3 regions of the Paenibacillus sp. EKM212P genome follow, and region 1 is predicted to be linked to each of the others. Evidence: riboswitches for the same ligand, from Rfam matches in the RefSeq annotation. Region 1 holds a riboswitch; each other region holds the start of a gene.
What was found. A riboswitch is a leader RNA that binds a small molecule or an ion and turns the genes downstream of it on or off. The one in region 1 is predicted to bind cyclic di-AMP.
Positions count from the first base shown of each region.

Region 2: it holds a riboswitch for cyclic di-AMP, as region 1 does, so the genes downstream of both, G9G54_RS04590 (hypothetical protein) here and G9G54_RS06950 (3D domain-containing protein) in region 1, are expected to answer to the same signal.
Region 3: it holds a riboswitch for cyclic di-AMP, as region 1 does, so the genes downstream of both, G9G54_RS18135 (TrkH family potassium uptake protein) here and G9G54_RS06950 (3D domain-containing protein) in region 1, are expected to answer to the same signal.

Region 1 covers NZ_JAAMNR010000002.1:179,933-183,043, forward strand. Annotated here, with positions in the region: gene G9G54_RS06945 (polysaccharide deacetylase family protein) at 210-1,016, shown strand; gene G9G54_RS06950 (3D domain-containing protein) at 1,214-1,882, opposite strand; cyclic di-AMP (ydaO/yuaA leader) riboswitch at 1,889-2,057, opposite strand; gene G9G54_RS06955 (amino acid ABC transporter ATP-binding protein) at 2,292-3,014, opposite strand; gene G9G54_RS06960 (ABC transporter substrate-binding protein/permease) at 3,001-3,111, opposite strand, start outside.
Region 2 covers NZ_JAAMNR010000001.1:973,257-976,367, forward strand. Annotated here, with positions in the region: gene kdpA (potassium-transporting ATPase subunit KdpA) at 1-433, opposite strand, end outside; gene G9G54_RS26200 (potassium-transporting ATPase subunit F) at 585-662, opposite strand; gene G9G54_RS04590 (hypothetical protein) at 846-1,241, opposite strand; cyclic di-AMP (ydaO/yuaA leader) riboswitch at 1,357-1,524, opposite strand; gene G9G54_RS04595 (glutathione peroxidase) at 1,991-2,476, shown strand; tRNA gene G9G54_RS04600 (tRNA-Leu) at 2,624-2,706, opposite strand; gene G9G54_RS04605 (urease accessory protein UreF) at 2,968-3,111, shown strand, end outside.
Region 3 covers NZ_JAAMNR010000006.1:108,852-111,962, forward strand. Annotated here, with positions in the region: gene G9G54_RS18130 (CPBP family intramembrane glutamic endopeptidase) at 1-476, opposite strand, end outside; cyclic di-AMP (ydaO/yuaA leader) riboswitch at 738-891, shown strand; gene G9G54_RS18135 (TrkH family potassium uptake protein) at 1,302-2,642, shown strand; gene G9G54_RS18140 (potassium channel family protein) at 2,836-3,111, shown strand, end outside.

The DNA.
Region 1 (3,111 bases):
TAAAACTTGCGAAAATGCTCCTGTTTTCGGTCATGTTTAAGAGAATATTTACGTTTAGCTCCATCATCTTCATTGATAATCGTTTCATCGTGGGCTTCTTTCCAGTCGTTTATGAGCCGAACTTGGTTACCAGCATATTTTTAATAAGACAGGTACATAATAGTCGAGAGCACCACTAGGTACCACTGCACGGAAAGGGGGGGATACATATGCCGTACAGGGGAGTGTTGCCATGCTTGGCACTGTTACTAGCATTCTCAAGTTTACCCGTTCACGCGGATGCGCCTCCCAACACCGGAACGACCCATCCCAAGGAAGCAGCTGTTGCTTCTTCTGTACATCAGAGCACAGATCGAGCAACTCCTACATTAGCAATGCTGCGAAAAAAACATGCGGACATTTTTAAAATGTGCGGCCCACACACCCGCCAAATTGCCCTAACCTTTGATGATGTGCCCGATTCTAGGTATACGCCGCAGGTTTTGGACGTATTACACGCCAATGGCATCAAAGCCACCTTTTTCATCGTCGGTCACCGTGCGGAAAAGCATCCGGGGATCATACGCCGTATTATCCGTGAAGGCCATGCTATAGGAAACCATTCCTATACTCATCCGGATTTTAGGAAGGCCACACCAGAACGCTTTCGCAACCAGATTACAAAAACAGAACGTATTTTACAAGCCAGCGCAGGTTTTCGCCCCAAGTTGATTCGTCCACCCTACGGTGAAATCACGGAGCCTCAAATCCAATGGGCACGTCGTCATGGCTATATGATTGTCAATTGGAATGTAGACTCTCTCGATTGGAAGGGATTAAGTAAAACACAAATTCAACGCAATGTGATCCCAGCTACCGGGCCTGGCTCTATTATTTTAATGCACGCAGGTGGAGGTCAAAGTTCCAACTTGCAAGGAACTGTCCAAGCTCTGCCGGGTCTAATTCACTCTCTAAAAGCTAAGGGCTACAAATTTGTGACAGTCCCCCAGCTACTCCACACATCGGAACGGAAATAACCATATGTTTATGATTGAGCTACAGCTAAAGCAACGTAAAAAAGCTGTCTTACCAGCAGAAGTTTTCTGCTCGTCAAGACAGCCTTTTTTATGGATAAGACCTGATAAGAGTCCGACCTAGTTATATGCGGTAGGATACAGGCATTAAGTTTACATAATATATATTATGTTTAATTAAACCGTATATACGTACAATGCTATTTATCAATAACGTACAGCTTCACATTTTGGAATCCAAAGTCGTTCACAAATGATTTGTTGCCAGGAATAAAGATATCAATCCGCTTTCCTGTAATGGCGCTGCCCTGATCGCGAGCGACAGCTACAAAAGAATGATCCGGCAAACCTGGGTGGGAATAGCCTGTAACCAGCACTTTCGTGCCCATCGGAATGACGTTCGGGTCTACCGCAATTGTACCTAGTTTAAGCGGATTGCCGTAGTAGTCCACTGCTCCCCATTTACCATTCTCGTCGGCTGCGGCAGAATACGCTGAAGCCTTAACGTCAACTATTTTGCTATAGTTGAATGTTTTGCCCCACGCTTCAATCGTTGGCCCCTCATTCGCTGGTGCTTTCTCCGTAAGAAGCTGCGGCTTCGAATCCGAAGCTGCCTTCACACTTTTTTCGCCAGGCACCTTAATTTGCAGACCTGCATATATATTGTTGGAAGCAATGTTTGGGTTCGCCTTCGTTAGCTCGTCTACCGATACTCCATAACGTTGAGCAAGCAAAAAAAAGGTATCGCCCTCTTTGGCAGTGTGAAGCGAAGCAGCATCCGCTACTCCAGCTGTCTGTGCCAGCCCTGCAATAGCTGCGGCAAGCACCGCAAATTTCATCGTTTTACCAATATGTTTTAGATGTTTCAAAGATATGTACCTCCTCTGTTATGCCTGCGAAGTTAGCTGTCGGATTCGGACTCAGGAGAAGCCCTATGCTTGTGCAATTCACCCCTAGGCATATTCCACATCGTCTTATGACGTATCGGAATGACTGCCGTTGTTACGTCCCCCGCACTTCCCATAGTTTGGGCCCAGCTTCAGCGGTTGTCATAACCACATGCTGTCCCGGTAAGTTTTGGCTTACTGCATAATATCACAATTTTGTAACCTTATCCGCATGAAAATGTTGGGAACCTTGAACATCATACTACACTCATTACAATTTTGTCATCAAGAAATCGATATTTGTTACGAAAGTATGGGGAAATGGTGACAAAAAGAAAAAAAGCCCTCCGTTAAACGGAGGGCTTTTTTTATAGATTATATCAGCACTTCCTTACAATACTTTGGCAAGAAAATCACGGGTGCGATCATGGCTTGGAGTGCCAAATACCTGCTCTGGTGTACCTTGCTCTACAATTTGACCGTTATCCATAAAGATAATTCGATCACCCACCTCGCGGGCAAAACCCATTTCATGCGTCACGATTACCATTGTCATGCCGCCTTCGGCGAGCTTCTTCATTACATCCAGAACCTCTCCAACCATTTCAGGGTCCAATGCAGAAGTCGGCTCATCGAACAGCATTACATGCGGCTGCATGGCCAAAGCACGCGCAATCGCAATACGTTGCTTCTGTCCTCCGGATAGCTGGTTCGGATAGGTATTCTTCTTATCCTCAAGCCCTACGGTACGCAAGAGTTCTAGCGAAATTTTTTCCGCTTCCTTCCCTGACTGTCTTCTAACCTGCATTGGTGCAAGCGTCAGGTTCTGCAACACTGTTTTATGCGGGAACAGATTAAAATGCTGGAACACCATCCCCATCTTCTCCCGGGTTACATTAATATTATGGCCACGAGCTGTAATCGGCTCGCCCTCAAATAAAATCTCCCCGTCTGTAGGTTGTTCCAACAGATTCATACAACGCAAAAACGTACTCTTCCCCGAACCACTGGGGCCGATGATGACGACGACTTCACCTTTTGCGATATCTATATCAATGCCTTTTAAAATCTCATTCTTACCGAACGATTTACGCAGTTGTTTAACGGTGATCACTGGCTCTCAACTTCCTTTCCCATAAACCCAGCAGCTTAGACAAGCTGAATGTCATTACAAAATAAATAGCGGCTGCGATTACGAACGGACTTAATCC
Region 2 (3,111 bases), on a different contig from region 1:
CGGAAGCAGCCGAAGTGAACATCATCATCGTGACGAACGCCATCTGTGTCAGATACGTAAGCCCGCTTTCTCCACTATAATGTTGGAGATTCGTATTTGTCATAAAGCTGATTACCGTATTAAAAGCTAGTGATGCTTCCATATTACTGTTTCCAGCCGGATTACCGGGAAGCATTCCCTGTAAACGCAACAGCAAGTAGCTGATCGCCACAAGCACGACATTCGTTGCAATGAAACTCATAACATACGTAGTCCAACGCATGCTCTCCAGCTTCTTCAAGCCTACTATCTTATAAATCAGCTTTTCTGTTCCGCCAAAAATCCGATCCGTCCGATTGGGTTCATTTGAGAATACATGATACATATAGGTGCCCACTGGCTTTACCAAGAGCAGCAATATGACGATCACAATTCCAATTTGAAGCAGCTCCATCCTTTATTCCTCCTTCAAAATGCTCCTGCGTTTGGAACAACAGACCTGCTTCCAGAGCACCAATTGTGTGCACACGTTTGCGAAAACCTGCTACCTATGATGCTTAATATTCAGGTCTGTTGTTCCCGCCTGCTCTATCCCCTATAGCTGACTAGAACTTTTCAGGGTTCAGGAGTGCGTAGATTAAATACATAAACACAATAGCCGTAAGCCCAAGTATAACGATCATCCTCTTCGTCCTCCTTTAGAGGTCTGCGCATCACACCAGCGTACAAACAGCAGTATCACTCCATAACTCACAGCCATGACGAGCAGCATGTATATATCCATCATGTTTATACCCTCCGTATCGGTCCTCAGATCGCCATTCTTATTTCATCATAAAATCATAAAACAACTATGTTATAAGTGCTTATCCGTTCAGCAGAAAACCCACCTCTCCGTTCAATGTGTAGATCACATGGTCCGCTCCCAATCCCCGATAAATTCCTTGTGGATTACAGCCGTGCGTAATAACATAGATCGATTCCGATGTTAGTGGTCGACATATTTGTAGGAAACGGCAAGTCAGATTCAAGCTGTTCTCGAACAAATACACACTACCAATTTCTTTTTTTGGAAAATTCCATTTTCCCGCTTGCATGGTATTGATGCGGACAATGTGCTCCACACCCATTTTTTTGAGCTGTCGTTCCTCCTGGGCGCTATTCGTTAGAACTGCAAACGCCAATTTTTTGTAAATAAGCAATTTCACAAAACTTCTGCCCGCTTCATTCGGTGCAGTGACAATAATTAACCGACCTTCCATCAGTAGCTCCTCTCCCGGTATAAAAAGACAACAAAAAGAAGCCGAAGGAAAAAGGCTTTCCTCCGGCTTCTGACATATCCATGATAAAATAAACCATGGCTGCACACGGCGGTTTGTTGCCTCTCCCTGTACGCTTACGAGGTTAGCTGTCGGATTCGGACGTGAGAGTCGCCCTATTTCTGGCACTTGACCGGAAAATTCACCCCATGAGACACACGGCAAGCCGTACAGTCTCGATTGGTTCCCCCGCTTTTGCAACTGCAAAATTCAGCGCTATAGACATTTCGTTGTTGCTTCATTCAAGTTAATTTGAAATTACGTCTTGAATCATACACCCGCGCATGGAAGACTGTAAAGCTCAACTGCGGGGTTATAAATCGGCCTTTAGAGCATAGAAGATTAATAATAACGCTTACAATGCAACTATCCTTCTCACAACTCACTCAATCTCTGTTTTTCATCCCTTTTCGAAAATGACAAGCATGTCAATATTGGCGTAGGGTAGAGCATTTTTGGCCTTTTTTTGTAAAAAGAGAAGAAAATACGCTATATGTACCAGCTAAACACCGATTGAACCCGCTTTTATAAGAAGAAACACCTTAATTCGCTCCATTTGCAGTGCGATTTACTGTTTTGAACAAAATACGATTTTACAGCGGCTAAAGGCTTAATACAGCTTTTCCAGACTTGCAACCTTACTTTGAATTGCTTACAATTTAATTGCTGAATATTGAATAAGGAGAGATACTATGACCGTTTATGAATATGATGCGCAAACCCTGCAAGGGAAACCAATTCCGTTATCCACATATGAAGGGAATGTTCTGCTTATTGTGAACACAGCCAGCAAATGTGGGTTAACCCCCCAATACAAAGCGTTACAAGAGCTATATGACCAGTACCATGAACAGGGGCTCGAAATTTTGGGATTTCCCAGCAACCAATTCGCCAAACAAGAGCCAGGTTCCAGCGAGGAGATTTCCGAGTTTTGCCAGATCAATTATGGTGTTACCTTTCCGATGTTCGCCAAGACAGATGTCAATGGCGATCAAGCGCACCCCTTATTTCGCTACCTGACCCAAACAGCTCCGGGGGTATTAGGGTCCAAAGCGATCAAATGGAATTTTACTAAATTCTTAATTACACGAGAAGGTAACGTATTTAAGCGCTATGCACCGCAAACCACTCCAGATAAGCTGGCGGGAGATATAGAGAAGCTTTTGCAGCAAAACTGATATTCTTCTTTATCACAGTTATTAAACGACCTGTTGTCTACCGTTGCTTCTGTAGCTAAAGGATATAACGAAAAATGCTTAACAAAAAAAAGCATCCCTTCACGTAAACCGTGTCAGGATGCTTTTTTAACTGGGTCTTGCATATAATGCGGTCGAGAGGACTCGAACCTCCACGGGCGTACGCCCACTACCCCCTCAAGATAGCGTGTCTGCCATTCCACCACGACCGCAAATCATAATGTATTGAGGCAACAGATTTATTATACTCTCTCATCAACTATTTGTAAACAAAAATATAATAATTATTTTCAATGTTATTTTAACTAACATATATGAGCGATAAAAATATTTAATTTGACACAACTGCCACTTAAATGTAAATATATATTACATATATTTCGTTTTTTTCGTTATCTCCAAGTAAAGAGTGAAATAATATAACATAACGATTCACTTCGAGGAGGCGAACCGTCCTGCATAAAGGCAACCGCTTGCTGAACTATGCATTATTGTTGGACCCTTTCCTACCTGTTGGTGGCTTCACCCGTTTTAACGGACTGGAGAAACTATTCCGCAGCGGACATTTGAACAGTCTACAAGACCTGGAGCATTACATGCTGGATGATTTGTATCCT
Region 3 (3,111 bases), on a different contig from region 1:
TCCGTAGAAATATCAGCCTGTGTGTAATTGGTGCTGGAGGTGATTCGTTTAAAGCTAACGACCTTGCCAGTGGATAAATCCACATGAATTTGCAGCTTACTCTTCGCTGAGGATTCAGGCAGATCGACCCGAAAGGTTTCGTAAGGGTAACTCTTTTTCCATGTACGGTCGTACTGTTGAAGCAGTTTTTCTCTAGATAAATAACCGTACAAATCTGTTTCGGCCTGATAGGTCACGACGGGCTCCTCAGGCTGTGATTCAGTATAGCCCAGCTCGGAGCGGGCGAAGTCCAATGCGTGTATGACCGCTTCTTGTTTGCTGATGACCTTTGCGTTCATTACTGATTCTGGACTCGGATTGCTAAGCGAGGGAATAAGCAATTGAAAGATAAAAAAGCAAATCAGGCCAATCCCGCCCAGCAAGCCTAATTTTTTGAAGTTGGCCGTGAGCACGACCGGTTTCCCGATAGGATTCATGAGTTTCCTCCTTAATCTGTAAATAAGAACATCCATTAAAGATATCATACTGCACAGGTTCCCGCCAACAGACTAGCGATATTCATGAAAATAGAGTGAAAGCACTTTAAAGTTCCAATAAAATTAGATAAGCTGCGATTAAACGATGCCCATTCGCAAAATAAAGCCAATTTCACGTTTTTTCGGCGAAATCGGTTTTGTGATCTGGATATAGAAGGATTATAATCTTGAGGCAATGCCTATAAAATACATAGGTAATGATATACAGTTGAGCCGAATTTCTATGGGAAAACGGGGGAACCATGTTACTGGGGTGAATTTTACAGCCGATCACTGGTGGATCGGAAGTGTAAATAGGGCATACTGTGCTGCCCGAATCCGTCAGCTAACCTCGTAGGCTATGAGCAGGAACCAAGTCAGGCACTCGGTTTTCCGGTGTCTTTTTTTGTGCGTATAAAAGTGTTTGGATTGGTTAGACCGCTGCGGGTGCAGATTATTCTTCCGATTGCTGTTATCCCCGGATTTTTTGATTGTATACCCCCTTTAATGGTTAAAATCCGGAGATAAAGGCAAACGCTTCGCTTCTTCAGAACAATTCTGCCCCCTTCGCTACTGCGCGCCATTAGCACAGGGGGATCGAATAGTGCTTGACATGCATTCTTCCTGTATTCAGGGAATGCTAATTATAGTTACTTAAGGTTTGGAAAAATCAAAAAATTCAGGGGCAACGACGATCGGAAGATCAAATGGAACGCGTAGCGAGCTTACACCGTATTAAATCACTGTTTTTATAGTTTTAAGGATTAGGAGAGAAGTGATGAATAGATGAATCCCAATGCAAGCTGGCTTCGGCTTTCTCCACCGCAGATATTCGTTGCGGGCTTTGCCATTATCATTCTTATAGGTAGTTTATTGTTAATGCTGCCGATCTCCAATACAACAGGAAAGCCACTTGCGTTTATAGACGCTTTGTTTACTGCCGCCTCTGCGACCTGTGTAACCGGGCTTGTCGTAAAGGATACCGGGCTCTTTTTTACCACTTTTGGTCAAGTTGTCATCGTTGCGCTGATCCAGATCGGCGGTCTTGGCTTTATGACCATGGCTACCTTGATTGCACTGGTGTTCAAGCGTCGGATTTCCTTGCGGGAGCGTCTCATTTTGCAGGAAGCGATGAATCAGACTTCTGTAGAGGGAATTGTCGGGTTAATCCGTAAGGTATTACTGTACTCACTAGTTATTGAAGGCGTATGCGCTACGATATTCTCGGTTCGCTGGTCCTTTGATATGCCTGTAGGCAGGGCGATTTATTTTGGAATCTGGCATGCCATCTCCATGTTTAACAATGCTGGTTTTGATTTATTCGGTGAATTTCGCAGCTTGACAGGTTATGTATATGATCCGATTGTTAATTTTACCGCAATGTTTCTAATTATTTCTGGCGGCATTGGTTTTGTAGTGATGTCAGACCTGGCAGAATATCGCAAGCGCAAGAGACTGTCCTTGCATACCAAGGTGGTACTCAGCATGACGGGCGCTATGATTGTAGTCGGCACGCTCGTGATTTTTGTATTTGAGTTTACGAATCCAAAGACTCTTGGCTCGCTTGATTGGGGTGGTAAGCTACTGGGATCTTTATTCCAGTCCGTTACTCCCCGTACCGCAGGTGCCAATACGCTGGACATCGCAGGCTTGCGGCAGGCTACGCAGTTTTTTATCATCATACTCATGTTTATTGGAGCTTCCCCTGGCTCCACTGGAGGCGGGATTAAGACCACAACATTCGCCCTGCTCATTGGAGCAGTGATTTCGATGCTGCGGGGGCGGGAAGATATTGTACTGTTCAAGTACCGACTTGCGCAGGGACGAATTTACAAGGCTTTGACCATTACACTGCTGGGGTTGCTGTTCGTGATCGGGGTGACCATGATTTTGTCGGCAACCGAAGATCATCATTTTCTGATGATCTTGTTTGAGACGGTGTCTGCGTTTGGTACGGTGGGGCTGTCGATGGGGCTTACACCTGATTTGACAGTCATAGGCAAGCTGGTGATTACCCTGACGATGTTTGCAGGTAGACTGGGGCCACTCACGCTAGCTTATGCACTGGGGCCGAAAAAGGGTAAAGAATTATATCGTCATCCGGAAGGCAAAATGATTATAGGATGAATCATTTCATAATACATTTCGTTGGTTTAATCATTTCAGGATTTTGCAAAATTCGATACCAGTCGCTCCGAAGTCAAGATATAGACGAACTAAACCATTTCGATCTATATCTTCTTCATTGGAAGTCGCTTATGGGATTTTTGCAAAATCCTCATTTATGAAATTGATTCAGATAAGGAGTTTTCGAGTAGATATGAAAACGCAGCAGTTTGTAGTTATTGGCTTGGGGCGGTTTGGCTCAAGCCTGGCTTTGCAATTGGTGGATATGGGGTGCGAGGTGCTAGGCATTGACCGGAATGAGGATGTTGTGGACAGTATGAGTGAGATGTTGACACATACTGTCGTGGCGGACGCTACCGATGAAGACTCGTTGCGATCACTGGGCATCCGTAATTTCGATTGTGGCATTGTTGCTATTGGTGATGACATTCAGGTAAGCATCCTCACCGCCATTTTGCTCAAGGAGCTG